Regions from separate parts of the Intrasporangium sp. Soil_C_50 genome, predicted to be linked through region 3. Evidence: riboswitches for the same ligand, from Rfam matches in the RefSeq annotation. Region 3 holds a riboswitch; each other region holds the start of a gene.
The links. Region 3 has a riboswitch for cyclic di-AMP ahead of AC3A5R_RS11985 (C40 family peptidase). Riboswitches for the same ligand answer to the same signal wherever they lie in the genome.

Region 1: linked by a shared signal. The riboswitch ahead of AC3A5R_RS10150 (CHAP domain-containing protein) and the one ahead of AC3A5R_RS11985 (C40 family peptidase) in region 3 are both predicted to bind cyclic di-AMP.
Region 2: linked by a shared signal. The riboswitch ahead of AC3A5R_RS19430 (C40 family peptidase) and the one ahead of AC3A5R_RS11985 (C40 family peptidase) in region 3 are both predicted to bind cyclic di-AMP.
Region 4: linked by a shared signal. The riboswitch ahead of AC3A5R_RS16025 (C40 family peptidase) and the one ahead of AC3A5R_RS11985 (C40 family peptidase) in region 3 are both predicted to bind cyclic di-AMP.

The regions. Positions count from the first base shown of each region.
Region 1 covers NZ_JBDGKB010000003.1:110,434-117,487, reverse strand. Annotated here, with positions in the region: gene AC3A5R_RS10170 (S1C family serine protease) at 1-640, opposite strand, end outside; gene AC3A5R_RS10165 (CHAD domain-containing protein) at 748-1,680, shown strand; gene AC3A5R_RS10160 (potassium channel family protein) at 1,740-2,657, shown strand; gene AC3A5R_RS10155 (N-acetyltransferase family protein) at 2,667-3,242, shown strand; gene AC3A5R_RS10150 (CHAP domain-containing protein) at 3,345-4,199, opposite strand; cyclic di-AMP (ydaO/yuaA leader) riboswitch at 4,199-4,382, opposite strand; gene AC3A5R_RS10145 (alpha-mannosidase) at 4,726-7,054, shown strand, end outside.
Region 2 covers NZ_JBDGKB010000013.1:82,989-90,042, forward strand. Annotated here, with positions in the region: gene AC3A5R_RS19415 (helix-turn-helix transcriptional regulator) at 1-18, opposite strand, end outside; gene AC3A5R_RS19420 (fibronectin type III domain-containing protein) at 384-3,206, shown strand; gene AC3A5R_RS19425 (TylF/MycF/NovP-related O-methyltransferase) at 3,246-4,085, opposite strand; cyclic di-AMP (ydaO/yuaA leader) riboswitch at 4,318-4,456, shown strand; gene AC3A5R_RS19430 (C40 family peptidase) at 4,460-5,080, shown strand; gene AC3A5R_RS19435 (MarR family winged helix-turn-helix transcriptional regulator) at 5,156-5,638, opposite strand; gene AC3A5R_RS19440 (glycosyltransferase family 2 protein) at 6,053-7,033, shown strand; gene AC3A5R_RS19445 (DUF6541 family protein) at 7,047-7,054, opposite strand, start outside.
Region 3 covers NZ_JBDGKB010000004.1:104,600-111,653, reverse strand. Annotated here, with positions in the region: gene AC3A5R_RS12015 (pentapeptide repeat-containing protein) at 1-33, shown strand, start outside; gene AC3A5R_RS12010 (hypothetical protein) at 87-491, opposite strand; gene pdxH (pyridoxamine 5'-phosphate oxidase) at 594-1,343, shown strand; gene AC3A5R_RS12000 (hypothetical protein) at 1,691-2,800, opposite strand; gene AC3A5R_RS11995 (MFS transporter) at 2,870-4,249, shown strand; gene AC3A5R_RS11990 (iron-dependent transcriptional repressor DtxR) at 4,268-4,969, shown strand; cyclic di-AMP (ydaO/yuaA leader) riboswitch at 5,175-5,377, shown strand; gene AC3A5R_RS11985 (C40 family peptidase) at 5,380-6,129, shown strand; gene AC3A5R_RS11980 (DsbA family oxidoreductase) at 6,235-6,927, shown strand; gene AC3A5R_RS11975 (carboxymuconolactone decarboxylase family protein) at 6,924-7,054, opposite strand, start outside.
Region 4 covers NZ_JBDGKB010000008.1:15,793-22,846, forward strand. Annotated here, with positions in the region: gene AC3A5R_RS16005 (amidohydrolase family protein) at 1-735, shown strand, start outside; gene AC3A5R_RS16010 (hypothetical protein) at 907-1,146, shown strand; gene AC3A5R_RS16015 (cytochrome b N-terminal domain-containing protein) at 1,143-1,775, shown strand; gene AC3A5R_RS16020 (hypothetical protein) at 1,772-2,782, shown strand; gene AC3A5R_RS16025 (C40 family peptidase) at 2,819-3,406, opposite strand; cyclic di-AMP (ydaO/yuaA leader) riboswitch at 3,410-3,546, opposite strand; gene AC3A5R_RS16030 (FBP domain-containing protein) at 3,986-4,483, shown strand; tRNA gene AC3A5R_RS16035 (tRNA-Gly) at 4,589-4,662, shown strand; gene AC3A5R_RS16040 (MMPL family transporter) at 4,733-6,931, opposite strand; gene AC3A5R_RS16045 (TetR/AcrR family transcriptional regulator) at 7,002-7,054, shown strand, end outside.

The DNA.
Region 1 (7,054 bases), on a different contig from region 3:
TGTCGTTCTCCGGCTGGCTCTTCAGGACCCGGGCGGGCGAGCTCGTGCCGTCGGCGAACCGCACGGTGATCGTGCCGGCCCCGGCGATGACGTGGTTGGCCGTCAGCACCGTGCCGGCGTCGTTGACGACGACACCGGCGCCGGTGCCCTCCTCGGTGCCCGTCGACGTCGTCGTCCGCGTCGAGACGACGACGAGCGAGGGCTCGATCGCGCGGTGGGCCCTGGTGGCGTCGGCGGGTGCGGCGGCCTGCTCCTCACTGTAGGCCTGGAGCCCGCGCTGGACGCTCGCGTCGACGTCGCGCTGGGTCAGGGCGGGCGGTTCGGGGGGCCGGGTCAGTGCGTAGGCGAGTCCCGCGCCGGCGAGGAGCAGCACGACGAGCACCGCGACCCAGACGCGTCGGGGCAGGCCGCGCAGCCGGGCGAACCGGCGCGTCGGCTCGGGTGCCGGGTCGGGGTCCGCGGGCTGCGCGCCCGGAGGCTGGGCCATCGACGGCGACATGAGCGGCGACGCGTACGCGGACGGGAAGGGAGACGCAGGCGGAGGTCCGGGCTGCGGCGTGACGCCGGGCGTGGACGCCGACGGCGCGGCACCGAGGGGGCCGGCCGGATGCACCTTCGGCGGATCGGTGACCCGTGCCACCTCTCGACTCTACGTTCCGCACCCGCGACCCTGCAGGCGTCTGTCCACGGTTCACAGGTCAGTCGGTTCACCGGTCCGCCGGCGCCCGGTGAGGGTAGACAGGACCTGTGCCCCCACCGCCAGCGGTCCCCGACCCGCCCGACGCGGGGCACCGGTGGCGTCCGGGGCGCGACGACCCCGCCGGTGAGCTGCTGCGCTGGTGGCTGGCCGAGCAGGTCCGGGCGGTCCGCGCCGCCGAGGGGCCGGGCGGCGGCGCACCCGACGTCCACGACCTCCGGGTCGCGATGCGGCGGGCCCGCAGCGCCCTCGCCACGTTCCGCCCGCTCGTCGACGCCTCCCGCACCGAGCCGCTGCGCGCCGAGCTGCAGTGGGCGGCGTCCGAGCTGGGCCGGGTGCGGGACGCCGAGGTCGTCCTGGAACGCGTGGCCGCCCACGCACCGGCGGCGGCCGGTGTCGCCGGCACCGGGCTCGCCCGTCGGGGGCACCGGGCCCTGACGCGGGCCCTCGAGCAGGACCTCGAGAGCCGACGCCCCCGCGTCGTGGAGGTCCTGACCTCACGGCGCTACCGCTCGGCCCTCGCGGCCCTCGAGGCCCTGGCCGCCGACCCGCCCCTGACCGAACGGGCCACCGCCCCGGCCCGAGGCGTCGCCCGACGGCGGATCCGCGGAGAGGCCACCCGCTTCGACCGTCTCGCCCGGGAGGCGCTCGCCGAACCCGACACGGACGGCCGCGCCGCCCTGCTGCACGAGGCGCGCAAGGCGGCCAAGCGCCTGCGTTACGCGGCCGAGGCCGCAGCGCCGGTCACCGGGCGTCGCGTCCTGCGCATCGCCGAGGCCGCCGAGCACGTCCAGGAGGTCCTCGGCGAGCACCACGACACCGTCGCCACGAGGGTCGCGGTCGCCGAGCTGGCGACGACGGGCGACGCCGCGACGGCCTTCGCGGTCGGCCGCGTCCACGCCCTGGAGGAGGCCGAGGCGCTGCGCCTCGAGGAGGTGGCCGAGGTCGCGGTCCGACGCCTCCGCCGCCGATCCGGGGTCTGAGGCACGCACCGGCGCCTATTCTCGGAGCGCAGGCCTCGCACCGGACGCAGGAGGCAGCCATGGACGAGCCCGTCGGTCGCCGCCGAGTCGCGCTCCTCGACCGCTTCGACCTCGTGCTGCTGTTCGTCCTCGTCGCGATCGTCACGCAGTCGCTCGTCGACGTGCGCTTCTCCTACACCGGCCGGTTCATCACCCACGCGGTCACCGGTGCGGCGCTCGTCGTCGCCACCCGCGCCTCCGGAGCGTCCCGACGCATGTGCCGGCTCATGGACTGGTTCGTCGGACTCAGCGTCCTCGGCAACCTTGTCATCATCCTCTTCGAGTCCGTGCCAGGGGCCGCGCGGCCTCCCGCCGCGATCCAGCCCGACGCGTTCTGGTGCCTCGCCGCCTTCGTGACGCCGGTCCTCTGCGCGGGCCGGCTCGTGTGGCACCAGCGGGTGACCCTCCAGACCGTCCTCGGCGCCGTCGCCGCCTACCTGCAGCTCGCGGTGGCCTACTCGCTGCTCTTCCAGACGATCGACGCGTGGACGCCCGACGTGCACTACTTCGGCGAGAACGTCTCCTCGACCGTCTACATGTACTTCAGCCTCACGACGATCGCGACGCTCGGCTACGGCGACTTCGTGCCGGTCACCGAGGTCGGGCGCCTCGCTGCCATGTCCGAGGCCGTCATCGGGCAGGTCTACCTCGTGACGTTCGTGGCCATGGTCGTGTCCCGCTTCGCCGCCGAGGCGCCGGGCAGCAACCGACGCCGGCGGCGCTGGTTGTCCGAGGAGGAGCAGCCCGGCGAGCAGCAGCCCGGCGAGCATCGGGCCGGCGAGCATCGGGCCGGCGAGCATCAGGCCGGCGAGCATCAGGCCGGCGAGCATCAGGCCGGCGAGCAGCCGAGCGGTGGGCAGTCGACTGAGGCCGAGCCGGGTGGCGGTCAGCGGGGTGGGGGCCGGCCGGGTGGCGGGCGGCCGGGCGACGCGCCCTAGCATCGCGGCATGCCGACCGAGAACCCGCAGCGCCCACCAGGTCCGGGCCGCGCCAGCCGCGTCGTGCGTGACGCCACGGGCGCCGACGCCGCGTCCTGCGCGCGCATCTACCGGCGGTACGTCCTCGACACGGCGATCACCTTCGAGCTGGAGCCGCCGACCGAGGCCGAGGTGGCGACCAGGATCGAGGCCGCCGTCGCGACGCACGCCTGGCTCGTCCTCGAGGAGGGCGGCGACGTCGTCGGCTACGCCTATGCCGGCCCGTTCAAGGCCCGCCCGGCCTACCGCTGGTCCTGCGAGGTGTCGGTGTACCTCGACCCCGAGTGGCACGGGAGTGGCGGCGGTCGGGCCCTCTACACGGCCCTGCTCGAGCGGCTCACCGAGCGTGGCTACCGGATGGCGGCGGCCGGCATCGCCCAGCCGAACGAGGCGAGCAACCGGTTCCACGCGTCGTTCGGGTTCGAGCCCGTCGGCACCTACCGCAGGGTCGGCTGGAAGAACGGCGCGTGGCACGACGTCGCGTGGGTGCAGCGGTTCCTCGGCGAGCCGCACCCGGGCTCCCAGCCGCCGCCCGAGCCGCACTGAGCAGGCCGGGCAGGACCTCCCCCCGGGGGGCTTCGGACATGCAGAGAGGGCGGGGCGACCGGGTGGTCGTCCCCGCCCTCTCTCGCGGGCGCACCGCTCAGGTCACGGCGCGTAGATGTACTTCATCCCCGACATGTTGGTGACGGTACGGGTGTTGTAGTTGTACGGGCCGGCCATCGCGTTCATCTCGATGATGGTGACCTGGTTGCCGTTGACGGCGGTGACCCAGGCGACGTGCCCGACGCTGCTCGAGCCGTTGACGCCGGGCTGCATGACGACGATCGAGCGGGTGCGCGGAGTGCCGCTGACGGTGTAACCCGCCCGCGCGGCGCCGGAGGCCCACTCCATGGCGTTACCGGTCCAGCCGCCGGGGTAGTAGCCCTCGGACTGGTACCACTTGTTGAGGGCGCCCCACGTGCACTGGCCGGGGGTGGCCCAGTTCGAGGAGGCGCGCATGCCCGATGACGCGCTCGGGACCGAGCCGTTGCTGCTCGACTTGACCGAGACGGTGCTGCTCACCAGGGACTGACGCGAGGCGTCTCGCGAGGCGCGCTCGGCAGCGGCCTTGCGGTCGGCGGCGGCGGCCTGGCGGGCCTTCGCGACGACGACGTCCTCGATGACGGCCGGCTTGGCCTTCGCGGTGCGCTGCGCGACGGCCTGCTGCACCTGCGGCTGGAAGCCGATCTTCGACAGGGCCGTCGACGGAGCAGCGGCTCGCGTGGCGGCCGGGCCGACCACGGCGGGGGAGCCGAGAGCGGTGACCGCACCGTTGGCGGCCTTGGCCTCGTCGGCGCTGGCAGGACCCGCGAAGGTGGCGAGGATGCCGCCGGTGGCCGCGACGATGGCGGCGCCCTTCATGGCCGGCTGAGCCGACTCACGGGCGAGAAGCTTGAGTTCGTTGAGGGGGTGGTGGCGTCCTGGCGCGCGGTGGCGCCCGCGGATGTTCTCAGTCTTCATGTACCTCTCCGCGCCTACGAAGTTAGCTGTCGGGTTCGGGCGGAAAGGTGCCCGGCTCCCTCCCGTGCCGCGTGTTGTGCTCGGCCCGGGTGGGTACTTCACCCCAAGGACGTCCGGAGTCGTGGTGCCGGACGCCCGGAGAAACGCGTGGTTCCTCCGCTCCTGTCACAAGGTCTGATCTCACGTCCGGGGCGGTGACAGGACTAGGCGGTCCACCTCGTACGCGCCCGGCCAGGGGGGCCGGACTCCCGGAACTGTAGACGACTCAACCGGGCAATGTCACGCCGAGGTAACGGGGGCGCGTCGCATTCGTCCGTGAATGAGTGCATGGGTGGCCTTTACCTCGGCTTTACCGACGACTGAATGTGACGGGGGTCACACTCCCCTCTCCGCGTTTCCATCACGCCGCGCCTCCGGGTCGGCTACCAGGCCCGGCCGACGAGCGGCCATCGGCGAGCGGGCGGCCGCGCCGGTCGAGCGGGTCCTGGACGGCCCATGACGTCTCGACGCTGGCTAGGGTCGACGCGTGTTCGACGACAGCGCGCACGTGCTCGCCCGCTCCCGTCGCGTGCTCGCCGAGCACGTCCTGCCGGCGGTCCACCGCGACCGGACGCCCCTCGCGGTGTCGGCGTGGCGCGCGCCGGGCGAGCCGGTGCCGGTCGCCGAGGCGCTCACCGCGCCGCACGAGCCGGTCGGGCCGGGCACGCCGTGGGGTGAGCCGTGGTCGACGTGGTGGTTCGAGATCACCGGGGCGGTGCCGGACGCGTTCGCCGGGCAGTGCGTCGAGGTGGTCGTCGACCTCGGGTTCCGTGGCGAGGGGCCCGGCTTCCAGGCCGAGGGCCTGCTCCACGACGCCGCCGGCACGCCGCTCAAGGGCATCCACCCGATGAACCGCTGGCACCGCGTCACGCCCGACGCCACCGGTGGCGAACCGATCCACCTGCACCTCGAGGCCGCCGGCAACCCGGCCGTCATGGAGCACGGTTTCCGCCCGACCGGGCTCGGCGACCTCGCCACGGCCGGCGACGAACCGCGCTACGTCCTCGGCCGCATCGACGTCGCCGTCTTCGAGCCGGAGGTCTTCGGCCTCGCCATGGACCTCGACGTCCTCGTCGACCTCGCCGCCGAGCTGCCCGAGCGCGACGCCCGACGCCTCGAGGTGACCGCGGCGCTCGACGACGCCCTGGCCGTCCTCGACGTCCACGACGTGCACGGCACCGCCGGGGCGGCCCGGGCCGAGCTGGCCGAGGTGCTCGCGGCTCCGGCCGTGACGAGCGCCCAGCGCCTCACCGCGGTCGGCCACGCGCACATCGACTCGGCCTGGCTCTGGCCGGTGCGGGAGACGGTCCGCAAGTGTGCGCGCACCTTCGCCAACGTCACGGCCCTCGCGGCCGACTACCCCGAGCTCGTCTTCGCCTGCTCGTCGGCGCAGCAGTACGCGTGGACCAAGGAGCACCACCCGGCGATCTGGCAGCGCATCCTCGCCGCTGTCGAGGCCGGCACGTGGGAGCCGGTCGGCGGCCAGTGGGTCGAGGCCGACGGCGTCATGCCGGGCGGTGAGTCCCTGGTGCGCCAGCTGCTCCACGGCCAGCGGTTCTTCGAGCGCGAGCTCGGCCGGCGCTGCGAAGGCGTCTGGCTGCCCGACTCCTTCGGGTACGCGGCGGCCTACCCGCAGATCGCGCGGCTCGCGGGCGCGACGTGGTTCCTCACCCAGAAGCTGAGCTGGAACGACACGAACACCTTCCCGCACCACACCTTCTGGTGGGAGGGCATCGACGGCACCCGGATCCTCACGCACTTCCCGCCGTCCGACACCTACGAAAGCAAGCTCGGCGGCGCCGACGTCCACCGCTCGGGTCGCCAGCACCTCGAGAAGGGCCGGTCCCGGCGGGCACTCATCCCGTTCGGGTTCGGCGACGGCGGTGGTGGTCCCGAGCGCGAGATGCTCGAGCGCGCCCGGCGGCTGCGGTCGCTCGAGGGCTCGCCGGCCGTCGAGGTCGGCACGGCGTCCTCGTTCTTCGACGCCGTCCGCGAGGAGTACGCCGATCGTGCCCCGACGTGGGCCGGCGAGCTCTACCTCGAGCTGCACCGCGGCACCCTGACGAGCCAGCGCGCCATGAAGGCCGGCAACCGTGGCTGCGAGGCGCTGCTGCGCCAGGCCGAGCTGGCGTGGACGCTCGTCGCGGTGCGCGGCCTCGGCGACTGGCCGGCCGAGCGGCTGCGCCTCGTGTGGGAACGCCTGCTGCTCCTGCAGTTCCACGACATCCTGCCGGGGAGTGCCATCGCGTGGGTCCACCGCGAGGCCCGCGAGGACTTCGCGCGGCTGACGGCCGAGCTGCGGGCGCTCGTCGCCGAGGCCCTCGACCTGCTCGCAGGCGGGGGCGCCGCCGAGCAGTTGCCTGAGGACTCGCGCGACGACGCGCGGCATCCCGGGCTGCTCAACGCCGGGCCGCTGCCGCGTCGGGAGGTCGTCGAGGTCGACGAGGTCGGCGTCGGCGGCATCGGGGGCGTCCGCGGCGAGGTGGCGCTCGTCGAGGTGGCGCTCGTCGAGGTGCCGGCGCTCTCCGTCGGGGGCCGGCGCGTCGAGCCCGAGCACCCCGTGGAGGTCGACGGGCTCACCGTCGCCAACGGGCTCGTGTCGGTCACCGTCGCGCCCGACGGCTCGATCGAGCGCCTGCTCGACCTGCGCCACGGCGGCCGCGACGCGCTCCCGCCCGGCGCGCGCGCTGCCGAGCTGCGCCTGCACCCCGACGTTCCGGCGATGTGGGACGCCTGGGACATCGACAAGCCGCACGCCCGCACGTGGACGTCCCCCGACGTGACGCCCCACGTGCCCGCCGCGTCCGGCGGGGAGG
Region 2 (7,054 bases), on a different contig from region 3:
GCCGTGGTCGTTTGTCATGGCGAGGACCGGTCCGCGGGGGACCGGTCGGCGCAATCGACCACAGCACAGATCGGTGTGACGTGGCACACAGCGGCATGGCTTGTGTGACGCCTGTGTGACCTGGACGCGGTGTTTGCCCACGTCACCCGCGTTGTGTGTCAGGCGACCCCAAGACCACCCAGATCTACGAGGGCACCAACCAGGTCCAGCGCATCGTCATGGCGCGCCAGCTCCTCAAGGGCTGAGCCCCCGCGTCGCCGACGCCGGATGGCCTCGGGGCCGTCCGGCGTCTCGGCGTACGTCATCTGCATGACGACACCGTCCCGCCGGCGTGGGATCCTCCGAGCAGGTGCATGGGGGGTACCCGCAAGAAGGTGATCGCGATGCGTGTTCCGCGCTTCCGGCGTCGCTCCGTCGAGACCTCAGGGCTCGATCGCCCGACCGACGCGTCCCGACGTCGCTGGCGGGTCCGGGGCGGGGTTGGTGCGGTGCTCGCCGCAGCGGCTCTCGTGCTGCAGGGTGCCCTGGCGGTGCTCGCGCCGGCCTCGGCGGCGACCCCGCTCAACGTCTTCGTCGGGTACATGGACACGCACTCGGCGGCGTCGAGCGCCAAGCAGCCGAACCCGTGGCCCTACACCGACCCCTCGAGCTACGTCGGCTCGCCGTGCCCCACCTACCCGAAGAGCACGACGTGCTGGGACGCAGCCGCCATCCGCCTGGACAACCCGGGCGGCGTCGACATCACCGGCGTGCGGGTCGTGGTCGCCATCGGGTCGAAGACCTACGCACTGTGGGGCACGTCCCTCACCGTCAAGGCCGGGGGCAGACTGGTGCTCACCGAGACCGGCGCCCAGAACTCGGCGAACTTCGACGGCTCGGACTTCTCCCCGAACTCCTACAACGGCGGCAACACCGCCTCGTGCGTCAACTCCGGCGCGGTCCCCGACGTGAGGATCACGATCGGGACCACGACGACGAGCTACCTCGACTCGGGCCAGGTGCTCAACGGGGGAGGCGTCGACAGCGGGCACTGCGTCAACGGCTCCTTCGTGTCGGGTCGCATCGACGAGTCGCACCCCTGGGCCCAGATCGGCGTCGCCGCCTCGACCACGCCGTCGGCCCCGCAGGGCCTGGCCGCGGTGGCCGGCGACGCGTCGGTGAACCTCTCGTGGAAGGCGCCCGCGAGCGACGGCGGTTCGGCCGTCTCCGGGTACAACGTGTACCGCGGCACGAGCCCCGCCGGTGAGGGAGCGACCCCGGTCGCCACCAACGTCCCGACGACGTCCTTCACCGATCCCGGACGCGTCAACGGGACCACGTACTACTACACCGTCTCGGCCGTGAACGCCGTCGGCGTGTCGACGCGGTCGAACGAGGCGTCGGCGACGCCACAGCCCACCCAGCCGACCGCGCCGGGCGCGCCGACGGGGCTGAGCGCCACGGCCGGCAACGCGTCCGTGGCCCTCACGTGGACCGCCCCGACGTCCAACGGCGGGTCGGCCGTGACCGGGTACGCCGTGTACCGCGGCTCGACGCCGGGCGGCGAGGGGCCGACGCCCATCGCGACGAACGTCACCGGCACCGGCTTCACCGACACCGGTGAGGTCAACGGCACCGCCTACTACTACAAGGTCGCCGCCATCAACGCGGTCGGGACCTCCCCGCAGTCGAACGAGGCGTCCGCGACGCCGCGGGCGACGGTGCCGTCCGCGCCCGTCGGGCTCATCGCCTCCGCGGGCGACCGGACGGTGGCGCTGTCGTGGCAGCTGCCGGCCTCCGACGGCGGCTCCGGCGTCACGGGCTACACCGTGTACCGCGGCACCGCGGCAGGAGCCGAGAGCAGCACGCCCATCGCGACCAACGTCGCCCTGACGAGCTTCACGGACACGACGGTGACGAACGGGACGGCGTACTTCTACCGGGTGGCCGCGGTCAACGCGGTCGGCTCCTCGCCGTCGTCGAACGAGGCGTCGGCGACGCCGCGCGCGACGTCGACCGCACCGTCGGTGCCGCAGTCCCTCGTGGCGGTGGGTAGCAGCACCACCGTGACCCTGACGTGGTCGGCGCCGGCCTCCGACGGCGGGTCGGTCGTCACCGGGTACAACGTCTACCGCGGCACGGCCCCAGGCGCCGAGGCATCGACGCCGGTGGCCACGAACGTCGCCGGCATCGGCTTCACCGACACGGGCCTCGCGAACGGGACGACGTACTACTACCGCGTCGCTGCGGTCAACGCCGTCGGCACCTCGCCGTCGTCGAACGAGGCCTCGGCGACGCCGCAGGCGTCCGTGGCCGGTGCGCCGACCGGGCTCACGGCCACGGCCGGAAACGCATCGGTGTCGTTGACGTGGGTGGCGCCCGCCTCCAACGGCGGGTCGGTCGTCACCGGGTACAACGTCTACCGCGGCACGGCTGCAGGCGCCGAGGCATCGATGCCGGTGGCCTCCAACGTCGCCGGCACGGGCTTCACCGACTCCGGCGTCGCGAACGGCACCACCTACTTCTACCGCGTGGCGGCGGTCAACGGCATCGGCACCTCGCCGTCCTCGAACGAGGCGTCCGCGACGCCGCGGTTGCCCGTGGCGGCCGGCTACGTCGGCCGGGTCGGGTCGCTGACGGCATCGACCGCTCGCACCACGAGCACGGTGACGGTCGGGGCCGCCGGGGTGGCGGCCGGGCACACGGTCGTGGTCGCGGCGCTCCTGTCCACGACGAGCGTGACCGCGGCGGTGTCGGTGAAGGACTCGGTCGGCAACACGTACGCGGTGGTGCGTGACGTCAACGACGGGTCGGCCGGGGACCGGGTCGTGACGGCGGTCGCGGTGGGGGTGCGCGCCCTGCCGGCGGGCGCGACGGTGACGCTGACCTACGGGTCGTCCGCGGAGACGCACCTGGCCGTGGACGAGCTGGCGGGTGTCACGGGGGTCGACGTCAGCGCCGGGGCGACCGGGTCCGGGACGGCGTTCAGCTCGGGGTCGGTGACGACGACGGCCGCCGGTGACGAGCTGTTCGCCGTGGCCGGGCTCGAGTCGAGCAGCGCGGTGCCGGCCTGGGGGTCCGGCTGGACCGGGTTGCCGACACTGAGCGTCTCGACCGACCACCTCGCGACCGCCTACCGGGCCGCGACGACGACGGGCCCGTACACGGCGAGCGGTACCGGCGGCGGGCAGTGGATGGCGGCCCTCACCGCCTTCCGGACCGGGTGATGAGCGGCCGGTCACCGGGCGCGCCGGCGTGCCGAGCTGCTACGGCTTGACGGCGACGCGTCCCTCCGCCATGCGCAGCAGGAGGAGGCGTTCGTGGGTCTCCTCCAGCCACTCGTCGACCGCGGTCCGGGCACCCTCCCACCAGCCGTAGTCGTCGAGCAGCAGGACACCGCCGGGCGAGAGTCGCGAGTAGAGGTGTTCCAGCTCGTGCTTGGTCGACTCGTACCAGTCGGTGTCGAGGCGCAGGATCGAGATCTGCTCGGGGGCCGAGTCCGGCACGGTCTGCTCGACCATGCCCTGCACGTAGTGCACGCGCTCCTCGGGGTAGCCGACCGTCGCCATCCCGGTCTGCACGTCATCCAGGGTCGCGACGGCCCACACGCCCGACTGCCGGGGCGCGGTGTTGAGCAGGTCGGCTGCCGACGCACCGTCATGGCGTCGGCGGTCCTTCTCGGTGGGCTCGGACATCCCCTCGAACGTGTCGAACAGGTAGAGGTGCCGGCTCGTGTCGCCCGCTTCGATGAGGGTCCGGGCCGCCGCCTGCATGCTGCCGCCCCGCCACACGCCGCATTCCACGATGTCGCCGGGGATGTCGTGCTTGACGATGTGGCGGACCGACAGGATCAGGGCGTTGAGCTTCTCGGGAGAGGTCATCGTCCACGGCTTCACGGCGCGGATGGTCTCCTGCGCGGCGTCGTCGAAGTCGCGCGGTAGCTGGAGCCTGGGGGCCGCGGGCTCCGCAGGCGGCGTCGCGGCCGGGCCTGCCGGCTTCGTCGGCCCCACGGACGTACGCCCGACCGCGCGGCCGTCGCGCGCCTTTCGCAGTTCGTACCCGGTGAACCGGGACAGGCCGCCGTTCACGGCGTCTCGCCACGTCATGGGGGCGAACGTACCAGCGGACCCTGGCATTTCCTGGTTGGCCGGATGGGCGATCTGTCCGCGTTCTCCAAAACGCGGACAGGGCGGGCACCCCGACCTACTCTGGTTCGGAACCCGGCCGGCGGGCCCGCCACGTTGCGCGGGCCACGATCCCGGACCGGGTGACATGACGCCCCGGTACGACGCCGGGGCGGCGCTCCGGTCCGCCGAGTCCTGTCCGCCGGGGGCGCGCCTTCATACCTCACCGGACAGGAACGGGGGACCCACTCGCGTCCGGCCATGCGCCGGGCTTGGGGTGAAGCCGCCATGCGCGGCCGGGCATCTTCCGCCCGAACCCGACAGCTCACCTCGCAGGCGTGGGAAGGGAATTCGCCATGCCCGCTTTCGCACACACCCGTGCACGCCGGTCCTGCTGGTTGCGCCGGTCGCGCCGGTTCCGCCCGGGTGCCGGTCTGCTGCTCGCCCCGCTGCTGGCCGTCGGTACCGTCGGTGCCGTCGCCGGACTGTCGACGGTGCCGCCGACCCACGTCGGCATCGTGGCCCGGGCCGGTGACACCGCGACGTGGGCGAGTGCCGCCGACGCCGCACAGGACCGGGACCGCGTCGACGTGCGTCTGTCGCTCGCCTCGGCGGTCGCGGTCCCGCTCGGGACGCGGGCCGTGCGTGTCGCGGCCGCGCAGAAGGGCAAGCCCTACCGGTGGGGTGCCGCCGGCCCGTCGGCGTTCGACTGCTCCGGGCTCGTGCACTACGTCTACGACGCCCGCCTCGCCCAGGACCTGCCGCGGACCGCGAACGCCCAGCGTCTCGACACGACGCGCGTCTCCCGCTCGGGGGTGCGCCCGGGCGACCTCATCTTCTTCATGCGTTCCGGGAGGGCCTACCACGTCGGCATCTACGCCGGCTCGGGCAGGGTGTGGCACGCCCCGAAGCCGGGCAAGCGCGTCGAGCTGGTCCGCATCTGGACGACCGGCTGGGTCGCCGGACGCGTCCGCTGAGCCCGACGCGTCCGGTGGGCCCGACGCGTCCGGTGGGCCCGACGCGTCCGGTGAGCCCGACGCGTCGGCGGGGCGTCAGTGCCGTCGGCGCGTCCCGCGCGCGCTCGGTTCGGCGGCGTGGATCTCGGCGGCGACGCTGCGCAGGGCATCCGCGATCGTCGTGAGCACCTCGGTCACCTGCGGGAGCGTCGCCGGGTCGAGGGCGTCGAAGGTGTGTGGCATCCAGTCGCGCACCTGCCCGACCTGCTCCATCCCGGCCTCGGGGATCCGCACGGTGCTGCGACGCCGGTCGACCTGGTCGGGCACCCGCTCGATGAGCCCGCGTCGCTCGAGCCGGTCGACGAGGGTTGTCGTCGAGCTCGTCGTCAGACCCAGAGCCTGGGCCAGCTCGGTCTGGCCGAGGGAGCCGCGCGCCAGCAGGTAGCTGACGGCCCGGCTCTCGTTGACGGTGAGGTCGAGGTGCGCGGCCGCGGCGAGACGGTAGTGCTCGCCCGCGAGGATCAGCTCGCGCAGCGCGGCGGTGGCCGAGGCGCGGTCCTGCGAACGGGTCGGCGTCATGGGGACAACCTAGCCAGAGACGGCTCGATGATCGATCAGGTGGACCGACAAGTGACGCGATGGTCGAACTGCTTGATGATCGCGTGAATTCGTCCTATCGTGGGTCGTGCAGCGCCGGGGGCACCTGGGCCGTGGCCGCGGTCCGCGTCACCCCTGGACGCGAGGTCGAGCAGCGTGCTTCGTGTCCGCGGCGCTGCGGCACGTCACCGGGGGCCCGAGGTGGCGGGCGCCGCCTCACCTCGCGAGGGCGGCGCCCCGCCTCGGGCATCACCGTGCGCCCCTCGCCCTCACCGCGGTCGAGGACCCGGCGGTCCTCAAGTAGTCTGGGCGCCGCTCGTGACGGGGGACGCGGGCGCCGCCCGAGCGCCGGGACCACCCTCCGGCACGACGACCAGAGGACAAGGACCCGCCAGCGTGGACGCGTCGACGCAGCTGACCCCGCCGGTCAGCGTCATCATGCCGCTGCTCAACGAGGAGCGGCACCTGCGCGACGCGGTGGCCATGATCCTCACGCAGGACTACCGCGGCCCCATCGAGGTCGTCCTCGCCCTCGGCCCCTCGACCGACCGCACCGACGAGGTCGCCGACGCGCTCGCCGCCGAGGACCCCCGGGTACGGCTCGTGCGCAACCCGAGCGGGCGCACCCCCGAGGGCCTCAACGCCGCGATCGGCGCGTCGAGCGGCGAGGTCATCGTCCGCGTCGACGGGCACGCCGAGATCCCCGACGACTACGTCTCGCGCGCCGTGTCCGAGCTCCAGCGGGTCGGTGCCGACAACGTCGGCGGCATCATGGACGCCCGCGGCACGACCGACTTCGAGCGCGCCGTCGCCTGCGCGATGCGCAGCCCCCTCGGCGTCGGGGCCTCCCGCTTCCACACCGGCGGCGAGGCCGGCGAGGCCGACACCGTCTACCTCGGCGTCTTCCGGCGAACGGCCCTCGAGCGGGTCGGCGGCTACGACCCCCACTTCTCCCGAGCCCAGGACTGGGAGATGAACCACCGGATCCGCGAGACGGGCGGACGCGTGTGGTTCACCCCCGAGCTGAAGGTCACCTACCGGCCACGCGCCTCGGTCTCCGCCCTCGCGAAGCAGTACTTCCACTACGGACGCTGGCGGCGCGTCGTCGCCCGCCACCACGAGGGCACGATCAACCACCGCTACCTCGCCCCGCCGACGATGGTCGGCGTCACGACAGCGGCGGTCGTCGTGGGCTTCTTCTGGACCCCGGCCTGGGTCGTGCCGGCCGCCTACGCCGCCGGCGTCACGGCGGGCGGCCTGGCCATCTCCCGCGGCGAGTCCCCCCGCACCCGTGCAGCCCTGCCCGTCGTGCTCGCGACGATGCACTGGGCGTGGGGCATCGGGTTCCTGACGAGCCCGCGGCGCCTCACCCGGTGAGGCCCGCCGGTCGTCAACCGG
Region 3 (7,054 bases):
GCCGCAGAGCTCGGCATCGTCATCGCCGACTGAACGATCGGGGCTCGGGCGGGTCCGGCGGGTGGCCTGCGACGCCCGGCACGGGCTCAGTTCAGCTGGTTGGGCTTGCCGCGGCGCAGGGCCGCGGTGGCGGCGTCCTTGGCGCGGCCCTTGACGCCGACCTTGTCCTGGGGGCGGATCCGCTTGGTGAGGTCGGCCCGCTCGACGAGCGTCGACAGCGGGAGGTCGGCCGCGGGGTAGACGGTGACGGACTCGTCGCCGCTGAACACGACCCAGTGCGCGCGGTCGCCCTTGTAGACCTTGAGGATGCTGCCCTCGGACAGTGACGTCGCGTGGGCCATCGCCTGCCGGCGGGCCTTCTCGCTCGAGACGGCCTTGTTGATGGCCTCCTTGGCGGGCTCGCGCAGCGCCTGGCTGGCCACCCAGATCTGCGGCCCGTACTTGATGCCGAGCCGGACTCCCTGGCCGATCACCTTGCCCTTGCCTGCCATCGCGCCAACTCCTCCTGCCCGTCGCCGGGTCGATCGATCCGTCCGCGCGGCGCCGTTGCCTGACGCCCGCGGGCCGTCTGCCCCAAACCCTAGTCTGAGGCCATGGACACTCCGGACTCCTCGTACCCGCCGGCCGCCGACCCAGCCAACGGCACGAGCGACGCGTCCACCTCACCGCAGTGGCGACGCGTCGACTACGCGGGGGAGGGCCTCGACGAGTCGCAGGTGGCGCCCACGCCGTACCTGCAGGCCCGGGCGTGGGTCGACGCCGCGGTCCGGGCGTCCCACGAGCGCGACGACGTGCCCGAGCCGACGGCGATCTCGGTGGCCACGGTCGACGCGTCGGGCGTGCCCGACGTGCGCACCGTGCTCATGCGTTTCTTCGACGAGCGCGGCCCGGGGTTCGTGACGAACCTCGGTTCGGCAAAGAGCGAGCAGCTGCGCGCCAACCCGGCCATCGCGGTGTCGCTGACGTGGCCCTCGCTCTACCGGGCGATCCGCTTCCGCGGGCGGGCCGAGCTCGTCACGCGCGGCGAGGTGGAGGCCTACTTCTCCTCACGGCCCTACGGCTCGCGGCTGTCGGCGTGGGCCTCGGACCAGTCGCGTCCGGCCGCCGACCGGGCCGAGCTCGAGCGGCGCTGGCAGGAGGTGCTGGCACGCTTCCCCGACACCGGCAGCGACGCCGACGTGCCGGTGCCCGACTTCTGGGGCGGCTGGCGGGTCGTCTGCGACGAGGTCGAGTTCTGGGCCGGCCGGGCCAACCGCCTCCACGACCGCATCGTCTTCCGCCGCTCGGGCGAGGGCACCCTGGCCGACGCGTCCGCCTGGACCCGCTCGCGCCTGCAGCCCTGACCCCTCCGGACGGCCCGGCGCCGGGCGGGGGAGGGCCGAACAGAACAGGGCGGCCCGGATGACCGGACCGCCCTGCCTCACTCCTGAGTGGAGGTGGGGACGCGGCTATCGCGTGGCCACCTCGCACGTTCCGGAAGAGATCACTTCTCGGACCACCTCCTTCCGTTGTCGATGCGACGACGGTACGTCGCGTCCGGGAGGCGGGCAAGGACTTTTCCACCGGGTGACCCGACGCCGTGGCGCGGCGGGTCAGGGCCGGCCGCGACCGGCCGGTGGTCGGCCGGTGGGCGCCGGTGGGCGCCGGTGGGCGGTCGGTGGGCGGCCGGTGGGCGGCCGGTGGGGGCCCGTCAGCTGCCGACCTCGGCCTCCGGGGCGACGGCCGTGGCCGGCTGGGGGTCGGCGACGGTGCCGTGCCCACCTCCGGCAGGCGTGGCCGCGCGCGCTGCTCCGGCGTCGGGTGCAGCGTCGGCAGGTGGGTCGGGCACGAGGGTGAGACGCGGCGCGGACCGGAGGCGACGGCCCGCTGCGACGACGACGAGCGCGGCCGCCATCTCGAGGTGCACGGCCCAGGACCACAGGGCCCCGAAGAGGACCTGCCCCTGCCGGAAGCCCATCGCGAAGACGACGGCGAACACCGCGGCCGCGATGAACCCGACCGCCCAGACCCGGGCGCCGGTGAGCCACGGGAACCGGCTCTCGAAGGCGGCCGACTCCTCGGTGGCGAAGCGCGGCATGAACGCGACCCACACGAGCAGCTGCATCGTCTGCAGGAACGCGTAGACGGTGAGCAGGCGAAGCCCCAGCGGGCCCGACGCGTCGCCGGGCAGGGCGGCCGCGGCCACGAGCGAGCGCCCGTCGCCGACGATGCTGCGGGCGATGCCGGGGTCGCCGGTGAGCCACGTGTCGACGGCGCCGGCGAGCACGACGGCGGGCACGAGCAGCCCCCACGCGAGCTGGACGCCGCGGAACAGGCGTCGCTCGCGGGCCCCCGGCAGCCGGGCGGCCCAGTCCCAGAGGAAGACGAGGACGACGAGCTGGTGCAGGTGCAGCAGCGCGAACGCGTAGTGGTCCGGCCACACGAGGGACGCGGCCGCGAGGAGCACGGCGACGACGTACGCGACGACGCGTCGGCGTCCGCGCAGCCCGCTCCGGGCCACGAGCGCGACGACGCAGAAGCCGAGAACGGCCTCGGCGCGTCGGGCCTGGGTCCCGAGGACGTGCTCGGCGAGGCGCAGCAGGCTCGTGCCGGCCAGCAGCACCGCCAGGCCGCTCACGACGTCACGCCGGGCGATGACGGGGAGCCGGCCGACGAGGTAGCGCAGCTCGAGCAGGACGGCCAGGGTGCCGAAGAGGATGAGGCCGATGACGGCCGTCGCCACGGGAGAGGCGAGCGCGACGACGAGAGCGGTGGCTGCTGCCACCGCCAGGGCCCCCGTCGCCCGCTCGCTCGTCGTCACGGCCCCCATCGTTCCGTCGGCCGGAACGACCCGGCCACCTGAGTAACCCGATCGTTAGGGTCCTGTGGCGTGACCGAGACTCAGGGGGAGCGAAACGGCGGGCCGGAGCCCGAAACGGGGCATACCGGACACCCGTCACGGCGCCCGGCCGCGACGTCGGAGGGGGAGCCGGTCCGTCTGCGCGCGATCGCGCTGTCGGCGTACGGCCCGACGCTGCTCGGCTCGACGGGCGCCGGTGCGGTCGCGCCGATCATCGCCGTCTCGGCCCGCGAGCTCGGGGCCTCGCTCGGCGTCGCGGCCCTGCTCGTCGGGACGCTCGGCATCGGGCAGCTGCTCGGTGACCTGCCGTCCGGGGCGCTCGCGGCGCGCATCGGCGAGCGGCGGGCCCTGCTCGTGGCGGCCGTCGTCGAGGCCGTCGGCATGGTCGTGGCGGCGCTGGCCGGCTCCGTCGCCGCTCTCTTCGCGGGCGTCCTCGTCATCGGCCTGGCCGGATCCCTCTTCGGGCTGGCCCGGCAGGCCTACCTCACCGAAGCCGTGCCGGTCGCGATGCGGGCCCGGGCCCTGTCGACGCTGGGCGGGGTGCATCGGATCGGCTACTTCATCGGCCCGTTCGTGGGATCGCTCGTCATCACCCGGTGGGGCATCGAGTCGGCCTACGTCGTCGGCGGCGTGGCGAGCCTGGCGGCGTTCCTGCTCGTGCTCGTCGCGCCCGACATCACCGCCGACCACGACGGCCACACGGGAGGTCGAGGGAGCGCGGGCGTCCGGGGTCGAGCGCGCGCCCCCCGCTCGGTGGCGTCGGTGCTCCTCGAGCACCGGCACGTGCTGCTGACCCTCGGCACGGGCGCCATGTGCGTCGCGGGTGCCCGTGCGATCCGCGAGGCGCTCGTGCCGCTCTGGGCGGAGTCGGTCGGGTTCAGCCCGGCGCAGACCTCGCTCGTGTTCGGCGTCGCCGGCGCCATCGACATGCTCCTCTTCTATCCCTCGGGCTGGCTCATGGACCGGTACGGGCGGGTGGCCGCCGCGGTACCGAGCATGCTCGTGCTCGGTCTCGGCATGGCGCTGATGCCGCTCGCCACCACCTTGGTCGCCGTGACGGCCGCCGCCACGGTGCTCGGCATCGGCAACGGCCTCGGCGCGGGTCTCATCATGACCCTCGGGGCCGACGCGTCACCGGCCGACGGGCGCGCCCAGTTCCTCGGCGGCTGGCGCCTGTGCGCCGACCTGGGAAGGGCGGCGGGTCCGCTGGCGTTGTCAGCCCTGACGGCCGTCCTGACGCTCGGCGCGTCCGCCGTCGTCCTCGGCGCAGCGGCGCTCCTCGGCGCGGGATGGCTGCGCATCTGGGTGCCTCGCCACGACCCGACGCGACCCCTGCGAGGGCGCGGCGCCGGCACCGCGGGAGGGGCCGCGGGAGGGGCGGCGGGAGGGGCGGCGCCCGAGGCGTCCTGATTCTGAGAGGGTATGACCGTGACGGACCTGATCGACACCACCGAGATGTACCTGCGCACCATCTTCGAGCTCGAGGAGGAGGGCATCGTCCCCCTGCGCGCACGCATCGCGGAGCGTCTGGGCCACTCCGGCCCGACGGTGTCGCAGACCGTGGCCCGGATGGAGCGTGACGGCCTCGTCGCGGTGTCCGGCGACCGCCACCTCGAGCTGTCCGACCACGGCCGGCTCCTGGCCACGCGCGTCATGCGCAAGCACCGCCTCGCCGAGCGGCTCCTCGTCGACGTCATCGGACTCGAGTGGGAGTACGCCCACGACGAGGCGTGCCGTTGGGAGCACGTCATGTCCGAGAAGGTCGAGCGCAAGATCCTCGGCCTCATCGAGGGCGGCCTCGAGTCGCCGTACGGCAACCCGATCCCCGGCCTGCACGAGCTGGGCGTCCCCGACGACGCGGCAGGCGGCTTCCTCACCGGGCTCACGGCGCTGACCACGGCGGCCGGTGCCGAGCCGGCCGTCGTGACGATCCGCCGCATCGGCGAGCCGGTGCAGGTGGACCCCGAGGCGCTGGCCCTGCTCACCTCCGCCGGCGTGCTGCCGGGGGCGCGCGTCCGCGTCGTCCGCGAGGGCGGCCGTGTCGTCGCCGTGAGCGAGGCCCCCGATGCCGGTGAGGGCGTGTCGCTGCCCGACGAGGTGGCCGTCCACGTCTTCTGCCAGGCCGCCTGAGTCGACCCTTCCGCAAAGCGGACGCGTCCGACGTGCCCGTTCCAGCTCTTTCTTCCGCCTCGATTGTGCTGGCACTGTGGGGAATTCGGGCCACCTGAGGTCATCCGACGAAAAATCAGTAGAAATGGGCGGCTCTCGGGGTGACAACCCCGGCGGATCTTGGGTAGCGTGAGCCCCGCTCGCTCTCCCCGTCGGGCGAGTGCCACGGGTCGAACCGCCTAATCCTGCCATCGACCCGGGGCCCCTGCACGAACCGCATGGCAGGAGCGGGGGAACCACCTTCGGGCGTCTCCGGACGTCCTCGGGGTGAAGCCCTCCGTGGACCGCAAGGTCCGAGCGAAGGCCGGGCGAGCAGTACCTCAATCCGCCCGAACCCGACAGCTCACCTCGTAGGCGTCGAGAGGTCAAACGTGGCTCAGAACGTTACCGGGCGCCACCGCGCCCCCGGCCGGTTCAACGCGATCGCCGAGCTCAAGCTCATCGCCAAGGAGTCCGCTCAGCCCGCCGTGAAGGGTGCCGCGATCGTGGCCGCTTCCGGTGGTCTCGTCGCCACGTTCGCCGGTCCGGCGAGCGCTGCCGACGGCTCGAGCACCGCGGCCCCGTCGGTCGTCGGCCCCCAGGTCGGCACGCTCAAGGCGGCCAACGCCCTGTCCTCGATCGGCTACGCCAAGCCGGCCGCGAAGCAGGCGACGGTCAAGCCGGTCGTCATCAAGGACGTCCAGCTCGAGAAGGAGCGCGCCGCCACCAAGGCTGCGGAGGACGCCCGCCAGCAGGCGGCCGACCGCGCGTCCCGCTCGGCGACCCGCGCGTCCCTCGACCCGGCGCCCACGGCGTCCGGCATCGTCGGCATCGCCCAGTCCTACTTCGGCGTCCCCTACGTCTACGGCGGCACGAGCCCCTCGGGCTTCGACTGCTCGGGCTTCGTGCAGTACGTCTACCGCCAGGCCGGCGTCTCGCTCCCGCGCACCGCGTCGGCGCAGCAGGCGGCCACGACCCCGGTCAGCAACCCGCGCCCCGGCGACCTCGTGTTCTTCGGCTCGCCGGCCTACCACGTGGGCATCTACGTCAGCCCCGGCACCATGATCGACGCCCAGCGCCCCGGCACGACGATCGGCTACCACTCGATCTGGACCACGCCGTCGGGCTACGGCCGCGCCTGAGCCGCACCGCGCCACGCACCTCCGTCGCGCCCCCACCCGCTCGGGTGGGGGCGCGACGTCGTCCCGGACGGCCGCCCGTGGTGAGGGCCGTGGTTGGATGAGGTGATGACCGTCCAGCCTGCTGCAGAGTCCACGACCCTCATCGAGCTCGACGTCTGGGCCGACCTCGTCTGCCCGTGGTCCTGGATCGCCAAGCGCCGGATCGAGGCGGCGATCCACGCCTTCGAGCGGCCGCACGACGTCACGGTGCGGCTGCGCGCCTACGAGCTGGACCCCGAGTGGCCGGCCCGGCGCAACGAACCGGTGCCTGACCGGATCGGCTCCCGGCCCGACGAGGAGGCCGAGGCGGAGCGGGCCCTGCGGGCGCACGCCCACGAGGTCGCCGAGGCCGACGACCTCGTCTTCGACCTCGACTCAGCGGTCACGGCCAACAGCTTCGACGCGCACCGCCTCGTCGCCCTGGCGCGGGAGATGGGTGGTCCGGCGCTGCAGTCGGCGGCCGTGGAGCGGTTCTTCTCCGCACACTTCCGCGAGGGGCTGCCGCTCGACGAGCCGGAGGTGCTCCAGCGGCTCGGTGCCGAGTGCGGACTCGACGAGCGCCGCGTGGCTGCGGTCCTGGCGTCCGACCACTACGCCGGTGAGGTCCGGGCAGACGAGAAGCAGGCCCGCGACCTCGGCATCACCGCGACGCCCTTCGTGCTCGCCAACGGGTTCGCCGCCGTGCCCGGGACTCGCCCCGTCGAGGAGTACCTCGCGCTGCTGCGCGGCGTCGCGGTCCAGGGTGGTGACTTTGTCTAGCTCCCGTCCGCGACGCTCGTGGCCGAGGGCGTACCAGCGCTGGGGCGACCGAACGACACCGCGTCGCTGACCGGTGTCGAGGCCGCCGAGCGCAGCTGGGCGTCCGGCTGCGCGCCGAGGGCCGCGT
Region 4 (7,054 bases), on a different contig from region 3:
CTGGACCTGCTCGACACGGCGCGGAGCAACGGATCCAGGGTCACCGTCGAGGCCTACCCGTACGGCGCCGGCAGCACCGCGATCGGCGCCTACTTCCTCGCCCCGGAACGTCTCGACGCGTGGGGTCTTCAGCCATCGTCGCTCAGGCTCGTCGCGACCGGCGAGCGGATCGCCTCGGTCGCCCGGCTGGCCGAGCTGCGCGCGACCGATCCCGGCGCCGTCTGCGTCGTCTCCTTCCTCGACGAGGAAAGGCCTGAGGACGCGGCGCTGCTCCAGCGAGCGCTCGCCTTCCCGGACTCGATCGTCGCCAGTGATGCCATGCACGTGGAGTGGCCCGACGGCTCGACCGACAGCCGAGAGTGGCCGCTCCCCGGGGGTGGGCAGACGCATCCGCGCACCGCCGGGACGTTCTCCCGCTCGCTTCGGCGGATGGTCGTCGAGACCGGCGCGTGGTCGTGGGCGGAGGCCTTCCGGCGTTGCTCCTACCTGCCCGCGCAGGTGGTCGCCGGCTTCGCTCCCGCGGCGCGGCACAAGGGCTGGCTCGACGTCGGCGCGGACGCCGACCTGGTGGTCATCGATCCTGACCGCATCACCGACCGCGCCACCTACGTCGACCCGACGCGGACCTCCGTAGGCGTGCGCCATCTGCTGGTCGACGGGACCTTCGTGGTGCGCGACGGCAGCCTGGACGTCGGCGCCTTCCCCGGGCGTCCGATCCGCGCCGCCCTCCCCTGAACGCGTCGGCCCGCGCCCCAGACCCCTGACCGCCCCGGCGGACAGGGGGCCTGTGAGTTTCTGCCGTTCCCTGCTCCTACATGACGTAGTAGTGGATGATCGAAGGATCACGACCGACGCAGCGCGTGCCGGGGAGGACACCTCCACTGCTCCGAACCAAGGAGTCGCGCCATGCAGGTGCTCGCATCGGACAGCGGGGCCGGGACCTACCTCGACTGGGGCGTCGTCCACGTCTCCCTCACCAACGCCATCATCATCGGGCTGATGGTCGTCGTCTTCGTGGCGGCCATCGTCATCCCCTTCCCCAGACCGCGCCCGGAGCCCGACCGCGGGCCGGGAGTCGACCCGGGAGCCGACCCGGGGGTCGACCCCCTCGTCGAACCGGAGAGCCGGACCGAGGTCCGGCCATGAGCGACACCTGGACCGCGCGCCTGCGCACCCGCATCGAGCACACCGTGCCACCCGGACAGGCGCTGCCCGACCGGCAGCCGGCCTACGTGTCGTCGTGGATCTACGTCTTCGGCGTGCTGACCCTGGCCGCGCTGTTCGTCGTCGTCGCCACCGGCTGCCTCCTCGCCCTCGGCGGGGTCGACTGGTGGCACACCTCGTCCACGGGCCACTTCGTCAACAGCCTGCACCTGTGGTCGGTCGAGCTGCTCTTCTTCTTCATGGTCATCCATTTGTGGGGCAAGTTCTGGATGGCCGCCTGGCGCGGCGGTCGCGCGCTGACGTGGATCACCGGCGTCGTCGCCTTCCTCGTCTCGATCGGTACCGCGTTCACCGGCTACCTCGTGCAAGGCAACTTCGACAGCCAGTGGATCAGCACCCAGGCCAAGGACGGGCTCAACTCCGTGGGCGTCGGAGCCTTCTTCAACGTCCTCGACACCGGGCAGATGCTCCTGTTCCACGTGACGCTCCTGCCCCTCGCCGTGGGCGCCATCGCCGTCGTCCACGTCGTCCTCGTGCGTCGCCACGGCGTCGTGCCCCCGCTCGGGGAGGAGCTCGACGAGCCGTCCTCGGAGGAGGTGTCGGCGCCATGACCACAACCAGGACGCGTCCACCCGCCGGGGCCGCCCCCCGAGGCCGACGCCGCACGCCAGACGCACACTCGTTCCCGACGCGCCGCTATGACCTCGTCAAGGAGTTCGTCCTCGCGCTGGTCGGCGTCATCGTCCTGACGATCGCGCTCGCGATCGCGTTCGGGTCTCCCGACGAGCGCGCGATCAGCCTGCAGGACTGGGCTCGGAGCGCGCCGAACGACGTCGTCGCCACCGCCGCGTCCGAGCTGTCCGGCGACAGCACCACGGCGGGCTACGGGCCGCCGTACAACACGGCGTCCGACGGGCAGACGCTGCTCGGGCTGCCGCTGCAGAAGCTGGCGGGCGTCACCAACCCGGTCGACGCCGCACAGGACTTCGTCATCACGCCGCTCCAGTCGGTGACGGGCGACCCGACCCTCAGTCTCGCGCTCCGTCGCTGGCGCACGGCCGGCGACGAGCAGCGCGCGGCGTGGGCGAGCGCCTACGCCACCGCCCTCGGCGCCGCCCCCAACGGCGACCCGGCCCAGGTGGCGGCCGGGAACTACGGACCGGTGCCGACGCTCGCGACCGCCTATCAGAAGGTCGCCGCTGCCGGCGGGCTCGAGCAGATGGTGAGCAACGGCTCGTTCTACGGCAACGACCCGACGCGCCGGCTGCTGCTCCTCGCCGACGGCACCTACCTCGAGGACCAGGCTCGAGCGCGGAGCCTCGGCGGCGACCAGTGGGGGATGATGAACGAGACCGGCAACTACCCCGGCCAGCCCTGGCTGTGGCTCTACACCTTCTGGTACCAGGTGCCGCCGTTCAGCACCTCCGACAACGCCGACGCGCTCGTCTGGGGTCTGATGATGGTGCTCTCGCTCCTGCTCGTGCTCCTGCCGTTCCTGCCCGGGCTGCGCGACATCCCCCGGCTCGTGCCGATACACCGGATCATCTGGCGCGACTGGTACGGGCGCAGCCGTGGCGGCGATGCCTCGAAGTACTCGTCGGTCGACGGCCGCCGCTGACGCGTCGGTGAGGGGACGTCGACCGACGAGCGTTCATCAGCGAATGCGGCCAGCCCGCCACTGCGACGTCCAGATCTTCTGGAGCTGGACGCGCTGACCCGGCCGCGGCGAGTGCCAGATCCTGCCGTGGCCGGCGTAGATGCCGACGTGGTAGGCCCGGCCGTGGGACATGAAGAAGATGAGGTCGCCCGGTCGGACGCTCGACTTGGCGATGCGAATCGTCTTGAGCCGCTGAGCATTCGCGGTGCGTGGCAGCTGCACGTGCAACCGCTTCTTGTACACGTAGTACACGAGCCCGGAGCAGTCGAACGAGCGTGGCCCGGCTCCGCCCCACCGGTAGGGCTTGCCGCGCTGGGCAGCGGCGATCCGAACCGCTCGCAGACCGCGTGGGATGGCGATGGAGGCGGGGGTGACGTAGGCGACCGAGACGGTCCGGACCGAGGCGGGGGACGGTGCCGCGGCCCTCGGGCCCACCACTCTCGTGGCCACCTGGGGGGCCGGGGGGGAGGCCGCCGTCGAGGCCGGTGGCGCCGCGCCGGTCCCGACGAGCAGGGCACCGGCGAGCAGGGGCGTGAGGGCGAGCGAGGACAGGGAGATGCGACGTGCAGGGGTGGTGGTGGACATGGGGGATCCCTTCCACGCCTACGAGGTGAGCTGTCGGGTTCGGACGGAAGATGCCCGGCCGCTGCTGCGGCTTCACCCCGAGGGCCGGCTGTGCGGCCCGGATGTGGGTCCCCCGTTCCTGTCCGCGGTCTTGCCCGACTGCCCCACCGGCGGACAGGATTCGGCGCCCGGCGGGCCGCCCGGGGAAGACCCCGGGCGATGAACTCCAGTCGACGGTGACAGACACTCGGAGCCGGGAAAATGGCCGGTCCCCACCTTGGTCAACAGTTGCCAGCCCAAAGCGGTGCGAAGTCGACAGAACGACAGCCCGATTCGTCGCCTTTACGACGAGTCGGCGTCCGTGTGGGAAAACGTCGCCGGCGGAAAACCAGGTGGACTCCAGCAGCGGTTCGACGCACCATGGACGACGCCCCGCACGCGGATGCGGGGCGTCGTGTCGTCGTGAGCGGGAAGGCCCGCGGAGAGGTGGGTGGCCGCCATGGCCTGCTCAGCGGACCGGTTCCACCGCTGAACCTCTCTCCCCACCCGGCCGGCCGGGTCATCCGGCCGTGCCCGCGCATGCACGATGAAGGAACCACCGTGAAACCACTGTCCGAGAACGAGATCCGCACATCGCTCGTCAACTGCTCGCGCCGCGAGGCGAAGCAGGCTCCGTTGCCGAACCGTTTCGAGTCGTTGACCAGCGACCACTGGGACGCGCTCGACTACCTGGGCTGGACCGACCGCAGCAACCCGCAGCGGGCCTACGTCGTCGTCCCCGTCGACGACGAGCCGATCGGCTTCATGCTCCGCGCGAGCGAGAAGAAGGGCGGCCGCAGCGCCATGTGCGCGTGGTGCGAGGACGTCTTCGCCACGGGTGACGTGTCGCTGTTCGTCGCCCGCCGCGCCGGCGCCGCAGGACGGGACGGCAACAGCCTCGGCACGCTCGTGCACGCCGACTTCAGCTGCTCGGCCCACGTGCGCCGCCTTCCGAACGCGCTCGAGGGCGGGCTCGACCCGCAGGCCCTCGTCGACCGACGCGTCGAGGAGCTGCGGACGCGGTCCGCGGCGTTCGCGCGACGCGTCCGGCACGGCTGACCACCACGACCCGTCGTCCCCCGGCGCGTCAGGGCGCGTCACGGCGCGTCAGGGCGCGGCGGGTTGGACGGTCGAGGCAGCGTCCGCTACGGTGGGCGACGCCTCGCAGGTGTAGTTCAGTAGCAGAACATCCTTCTTCCAGAAGGAAGACGCACGTGCAATTCGTGCCGCCTGCTCCAGTAGACGAAGGGCCCGGTCTCGCGACCGGGCCCTTCGTGCGTCCCCGGCTTCCGGGGCGGTCGGGTCGGGTCAGCCCACGGGAACCGGGTCGGGCCGCGGCGTCGCCTCGGGCCCGGTCGCGTCGGGCTCGCCCGCGGCGTCGCCCTCCTCGCGGATCCCGAACCGGGCGTAGACGCGCGCCAGCGGGCCGGGCAGCCACCAGTTCGCGGCGCCGAGGAGGCGCATCGTCGCCGGCACGACGACCATGCGCACGAGCAGCGCGTCGAGGACGATGGCGACGATCATCGCGACGCCGATGAGCTTGATGAAGCTGATCGACGACGCGGAGAAGAAGCCGATCACGACGAGGATGAGCAGGGCTGCGGACGTGATAATCCGGCCGGTGCGCTGCATGCCCGTGGCGACGGCGGCACGGTTGTCTCCGGTCCGGTCGTACTGCTCGCGGATCCGCGACAGGAGGAAGACCTCGTAGTCCATCGACAGCCCGAAGACGAGCGTCATGACGAGGATCGGCTGGGTGGCCTCGACGAACCCCGTGGACTCGAAGCCGAGCCACGAGGACAGATGGCCCTCCTGGAAGACCCACGTGACGACACCGAGGGTCGCCGCGAGCGTCGCGAGGTTGAGCAGGATCGCCTTGAGCGGCATGAGCAGCGAGCCGAAGGCGAGGAAGAGCAGCAGGAACGTCGCGCCGGCGACGACGAGGCCCATGAGCGGCAGCGTGGCCCCGATGGAGTCGAGCCGGTCGATGAGCTGCGCGGTCGGGCCGGTGACGAGGGCCTGCCGGACGCCGTCGGTGTGCAGCCCGCGGACCCCGGCCACGACGTCCTTGGCCTGCTGGTCCAGCGACTCACCCCGATAGGTGACCGACACTGCGGCGAGGTCGCCGTCGGCGCCGACGACCTGCGCTCCGGTGACGCCGTCGAGGCGGCGCAGGTCGGCCAGGTACCGGCCGAGGACGGCCTGCCCCTGGGCGGACGCGACGGGCGCGTCGAGCGTCGCCGCGACCACCACCGGGTCGGTCGTCGTGACGCCGAAGTCCCGCGCGAGAACCTGGCTCACCTGGCGCGTCTCGGCGTCGGCGGGCAGCACGCGCTCGTCGACGCCGCCGAAACGCACCCCGAGGAAGGGCGCCGCCAGCACTGCCAGGACCGCGAGGCCCGACGCGAGGAAGACGACCGGCCGCCGCATGACGAGCTCGGCGAGGCGCGACCAGAACCCGGTGCCGCGCTCGACCCGGTGCGACCGTCGCAGCGACCACCGGTCGACGCGGCTGCCGAGCATCGCGAGCACGGCAGGCAGGACGACCACGGCGGCCACCGCGGCGACGATCACCGCCGCGATCCCGCCGATCCCCATGGAGCGCAGGAAGGTCTGCGGGAACAGCAGCAGGCCGGACAGCGCCACGGCCACGGTGGCGGCCGACACCGTGACGGTCCGACCGGCGGTGGATACGGTGCGACGCGTCGCGGCGAACCGGTCGTGGCCGGCGGCGAGCTCCTCCCGGAAGCGCCCGACCATGAGCAGGCCGTAGTCGATGGCGAGTCCGAGGCCGAGGATCGTCACGAGGTTGATCGCGAAGATGCTGACGTCGGTGAACGAGGTGACGGCCCGGATCGCGGCGAAGGCGCCGACGATCGACAGGCCGCCGACGAGCAACGGCAGCGAGGCGGCCACGACGCTGCCGAAGATGACGACGAGCAGCACGAGCAGGATCGGCATCGACAGCGACTCGGCCCGACCGATGTCGGCGGCGACGCGGTCGGAGATGTCGACGTTGGCGCCGGCCGGGCCGCCGAGCCGGACGCCGTAGCCGGCGTCGGTGAGTCGGGAGCGCAGGGCGTCGACGGCCGCGGCGTCCTCCGTGAGGACCTGCGGGTCGCGCAGCGTGACGGCCGCATAGGTCGTGCGGCCGCCGGGCGCGACGAACGCGTCGCTCCGGGTGCTCCAGTACGTGTGGGTGGACACCACGTCGGCGGCGGGCAGCGCGGCCAGCGCGGACTCGACGGTGGCGCGATAGGCCGGGTCGGCGACGGTGCGCTGCCGGCTGTCGACGAGGACCACGAGGTCGGGCGAGGTGCGGGCGACGCGGGACTCGAGCAGGGTCGCAGCGCGGCCGCTCTCGCTGTTCGGGTCGTCGAAGCCGCCGTTGGTCAGGGAGCCGAAGACACCGAGGCCGAACGCGCCGGCGGCGACGGCGACGAGCACGGCGAGAGCGGCGACGACACGTCGGCCGTCGGTGACGACGCGACCCAAGGCTTGGAACATGGTTATCTCCGATGACTCTTGCTCGTGTTGGTGAACGACGTTAACTAGCGCGATCAACTATAGTTCTCCTGTGCCGGACGCCGTCAAGACCGAATCCACCCGCCGCGAGCGGCTCTTCGCCGC